Regions from separate parts of the Streptomyces sp. NPDC037301 genome, predicted to be linked through region 2. Evidence: riboswitches for the same ligand, from Rfam matches in the RefSeq annotation. Region 2 holds a riboswitch; the other holds the start of a gene.
The links. Region 2 has a riboswitch for glycine ahead of gcvP (aminomethyl-transferring glycine dehydrogenase). Riboswitches for the same ligand answer to the same signal wherever they lie in the genome.
Positions count from the first base shown of each region.

Region 1: another riboswitch for glycine. It lies ahead of gcvT (glycine cleavage system aminomethyltransferase GcvT); the one in region 2 lies ahead of gcvP (aminomethyl-transferring glycine dehydrogenase).

Region 1 is NZ_JBVJWD010000002.1:558,385-560,771, forward strand. Features, by position in the region: gene gcvH (glycine cleavage system protein GcvH) at 1-115, opposite strand, end outside; gene gcvT (glycine cleavage system aminomethyltransferase GcvT) at 207-1,334, opposite strand; glycine riboswitch at 1,475-1,572, opposite strand; gene ACZ7IB_RS05825 (AAA family ATPase) at 1,732-2,387, shown strand, end outside.
Region 2 is NZ_JBVJWD010000015.1:206,156-208,542, forward strand. Features, by position in the region: gene gcvP (aminomethyl-transferring glycine dehydrogenase) at 1-1,189, opposite strand, end outside; glycine riboswitch at 1,384-1,480, opposite strand; gene ACZ7IB_RS24505 (PRC-barrel domain-containing protein) at 1,594-1,962, shown strand; gene ACZ7IB_RS24510 (DNA polymerase IV) at 1,887-2,387, opposite strand, start outside.

The DNA of each region.
Region 1 (2,387 bases), on a different contig from region 2:
CATCGCCGAGCGCGTTGGCGGCGAACTCGGTGATACCGATCGTGGCCACACCGTCCTCGACGGCCGACAGCCACTCGTGCTCCTTGCTGTAACGCAGCTGCTGGGGGTTGCTCATGACCTGAATTCTCCTGTACGCGGGGGAGTGCTGATGAACGGTGGTCTTACGGTGTGAGACGCGACTGCGTCACTTCTGAGGTGCGCGGACGTCACTTCTGGCGCTTGTAGAACGGCAGCGCCACGACCTCGTACGGCTCGTGGCTGCCCCGGATGTCCACTCCGACGCCCGCGGTACCGGGCGTGGCGTGCGCGGCGTCCACGTACGCGATGGCGATCGGCTTGCCCAGGGTGGGCGACGGGGCGCCCGAGGTGACCTCGCCGACGACCTGGCGCCCGGTCCCGCCCACGGCGACGACGGGGTAGCCGGCGCGCGGCACCCGGCGGCCCTCGGCGATCAGCCCGACCAGCTTGCGGGGCGGAGCGGTCTCGGCACGCTCGGCGGCGGCCTGGAGGGCCTTGCGGCCTACGAAGTCGCCCTCCTTCTCGAACTTCACGACCCGGCCTAGGCCGGCGTCGAAGGGGGTCAGCTCGGTGGTCAGCTCGTGTCCGTAGAGCGGCATGCCGGCCTCCAGGCGCAGCGTGTCGCGGCAGGAGAGCCCGCACGGGATCAGGCCGCGGGAGGCGCCCGCCTCGGTGAGGGCCTTCCACAGGCGTTCGGCGTGCTCGGGGGCGACGAACAGCTCGAAGCCGTCCTCGCCGGTGTAGCCGGTACGGGCGATCAGGGCGGGGACACCGGCGACCGTGCCGGGCAGACCGGCGTAGTACTTCAGACCGTCCAGGTCGGCATCGGTGACGGAGGCCAGGATGGCGGGGGACTCGGGGCCCTGGACGGCGAGCAGCGCGTACGCGTCGCGGTCGTCGCGCACCTCGGCGTCGAAGCCGTCGGCCCGCGCGGTCAGCGCGTCCAGCACGATCTGGGCGTTCCCGGCGTTGGCGACGACCATGTATTCGGTGTCGCCCAGGCGGTAGACGATGAGGTCGTCCAGGATCCCGCCGTCCTCGGCGCAGATCATCGTGTAGCGGGCGCGGCCCACGGCTACGGTGCCGATGTTGCCGACCAGCGCGAAGTTCAGGAAGGCCGCGGCCGCGGGGCCGGTGACGGTGATCTCGCCCATGTGCGACAGGTCGAAGAGGCCGGCCCTGGTGCGCACCGCGTTGTGCTCGTCGCGCTCGCTGGCGTACCGCAGGGGCATGTCCCAGCCCGCGAAGTCGGTCATGGTCGCGCCCAGCGAACGGTGCAGGGCATCGAGGGCGGTGAGACGGGGGGCGGTGCTCATGGATATGGCTCCCAGGGCATGACGACGAGGACAATCCCTCCCCATCTGTCATCGGAACCTGAGAGGTTCGCCGAGAGCCCCTGAAGGGTTCGGCTTGCACCTTGGGTGGAGCCGCAGAGCGGCCCGCTTTTCAGATCTGCCTCATCCACGCGGTACGGGGCCTGAGAGATTCAAGGGAGGAACTTGCTCCTTCGGCGCCCGGCACATGCAGTGACCGGAACTCTCCCGCGCGGATTCAAGCGGCCTTTATGCAGTTGGCCGGGCCATCATCGCATGCATCGCACTGGAGTGGGGCCCCGGTCCCGCATGGGAAATCAGCGGCGTGGACGGTTGTGCCGCATTACCTTTTCTTTACACTTCATGAGCATACGTGGGGTGACCCGACAGGGGGAGGGCGATGACGTTGCAGCGGTACGCGACGACCGCGGGGGTCGCGCATGGCGCGATGCCCGCACAGCCAGGGGCTCCGGCCACGGAGACGCTCGGCACGCACGCGCCCGTCGTGAGGGATCTGCGGGAGCGGGCCGGGCGCAGCCCGCGCAGCCTGCACTTCGCGGCGGGCGACGTGGTGGTGGTCTCCGGGCTGCCCGGCAGCGGCAAATCGACGCTCATCCGGCGGGCGGTCACAACGGCCCGTGCCATCGACTCCCAGGACACCCGGGACCGCTGGGCGGGGCTGATGCCCCGTTTAATCCCGTACGCCCTCTACCGCCCCCTTGTTCGCGTCGCCCACTACTGGGGACTGTGGCGGGCGTTGCGCTCCGGTGAGTCCGTCGTCGTCCACGACTGCGGAACCCAGGCGTGGGTACGCGGCTGGCTGGCCCGTGACGCGCGGCGCCGGGGCCGCGTCCTCCACCTCGTCCTGCTCGACGTCACACCGCAGACGGCGAGGGAGGGCCAGCGGGAGCGCGGACGCGGGGTCTCCGGATATGCGTTCGCCCGGCACCGCAGGGCGGTGGGGAGGTTGCTGCGGAACACCGAGACCGGCCTGCTGCCGCCCGGGTGCGTTTCAGCGGTGCTGCTGGACCGGGAAGCGGCGGGGAAGCTGGGCCG
Region 2 (2,387 bases):
GGGTGTCGAAGTAGGCACCGGTCACGACGTCGATACCGGAGGCGCGCAGGCCCTCGGCCAGGATCGTCGCATAGCGGTGGGTGCGCTGAGCGATCGTCCGCAGCCCGTCCGGGCCGTGGTAGACGGCGTACATCCCGGCCATGACGGCGAGCAGCACCTGAGCGGTACAGATGTTGCTGGTGGCCTTCTCGCGGCGGATGTGCTGCTCGCGGGTCTGCAGGGCCAGCCGATATGCCTTGCTGCCGTCCGCGTCGACGGAAACACCGACGAGGCGGCCCGGCAGGCTGCGGGCGAACTTCTCGCGTACGGCCATGAAGCCTGCGTGCGGTCCCCCGAAACCCATCGGTACACCGAAGCGCTGCGTGGTACCGACCGCGATGTCCGCGCCCAGGTCGCCCGGTGAGGTGAGCAGGGTCAGGGCCAGCAGATCGGCGGCGACCGTGACGATCGCACCGAGCTCGTGGGCCTGCTCGATGACGGGCTTGATGTTCCGTACCGCCCCGGAGGCGCCCGGGTACTGCACCAGGACACCGAAGACGCCGCGCTCGGCGATCTCCGCCGGGATGCCGTCGGAGAGGTCGGCGACGACGACCTCGACACCGGTCGGCTCAGCGCGGGTCTCGATGACGGCGATCGTCTGCGGCAGGACATCGGCGTCGACCAGGAAGACACCGTTCTTGACCTTGCCGACACGCCGCGAGAGCGCCATGGCCTCGGCGGCTGCGGTGCCTTCGTCGAGCAGCGAGGCGCCTGAGGTGGGCAGCCCGGTCAGCTCGGCGACCATCGTCTGGAAATTGAGGAGCGCCTCCAGGCGGCCCTGCGAGATCTCCGGCTGGTACGGCGTGTAGGCCGTGTACCAGGCGGGGTTCTCCATGACGTTGCGGAGGATCACCGGCGGGGTGAAGGTGCCGTAGTAGCCGAGCCCGATCATCGGGGCCAGCACCTGGTTGCGGTCGGCGAGGGAGCGCAGCTCCGCCAGGACCTCGGCCTCGGTGCGGGCGGTCGGCAGCTGCAGCGCCTCCGCGCTCTTGATGACATCGGGCACCGCTGCCGCGGTCAGCTCGTCCAGCGAGCCGTAACCGATCTGAGCGAGCATCTTCGACTGCGCCTCGGCATCGGGACCGATGTGGCGCTGTTCGAACGGAATGCCCTGCTCCAGCTGGGAGAGCGGAGTGCGACGGGGGGTCATGGTGGAGGCCTCCTGGTCTGTCACGACCTGCGAGGGGCACCACGGCGCGGGTGCCCGAACGGCCTCCCCCTCTGTCATCTCAACCTGAGAGCTTCACCGGCGCGCCCTGCGGCGTACCAGCTTTCACCGTCGGTGAGGAAGGGAACCGTACCGGCACTCGGCCGCACGAAACCCGCCCTGCTTTCCAGAGTGACCTCGTCCGTGCGGTACGGGGGCCTGAGAGATTCCGGGGAGGATTTGCTCCTTCGGCGCCTTCGGATTCGCTCCGGAGGACTCTCCCGCACGGGGTCAGCAGCCATCACCAGCCTACCAGCGGGGTTCGCGGCGGAATTCTCGAGTGGCCAACCCCCCGGATCTGCACTTCTGTAGTGCTTGTGGAGTAGCCGCGACCAGTGGGAGGGACCGTGCAGACCGACATCGATCCGCGCAGCCTGATCGGCCGCAAAGCGTTCGACCGCAAGGGCACCAAGATCGGAACCGTGGACGAGGTGTACCTCGACGACGCGACCGGTGTGCCCGAGTGGGCGGCCGTACGTACCGGACTGTTCAGCCGGGACGCGTTCGTCCCGCTGGAACCCAGCGAATTCGTGGAGGATTCGCTCCGCGTCCCCTTCGACCGTGCGCTGATCAAGGACGCGCCAGACTTCGGCGTAGGCCGCCATCTCTCACCGGAACAGGAGCTCCAGCTCTACCGGCACTACGGTCTGGACTCCCCGCCCGAGGAGACCGGCCCGGACAGGGACTTCGGCAGACTGGCCGGCCAGGACGAGTAGTCCACCGGGTTCCGCACCAGCGGCAGCGGATCGGCCGGTTGCAGTTCCGGATCGTCGATGCGGAACGTACGCACCCGGCCGGGCGCCGATTCGGGTTCCTCGAACCGCACCGTCACCCGGCCGACACCGCTGCCCTGCACCCAGCCATAGCCGTAGGTGTCATGACGTACGTCGTGTCCGGCGGGCCAACGCCGCGCGGCGAGCTGCTCGGCGGTCTCCTGGACCTCCTCCCGCGCACCGTCCACCGGCTTGTCCCCGTCGCCCCCCACCGCTGTCTCCTCCTCGGCGGCTTCCCCGGTTGCGGCCTGCTCACCGGCGGCCTGGGCGAAGAGGTCTTCCTGCGTGTAGTCGGCAAGCCCCGTGACGCCCACCCCCAGGAGCCGTACTCCTCCGGTGGTGTCAACGGCCTCCAGGAGCCGTGCGGC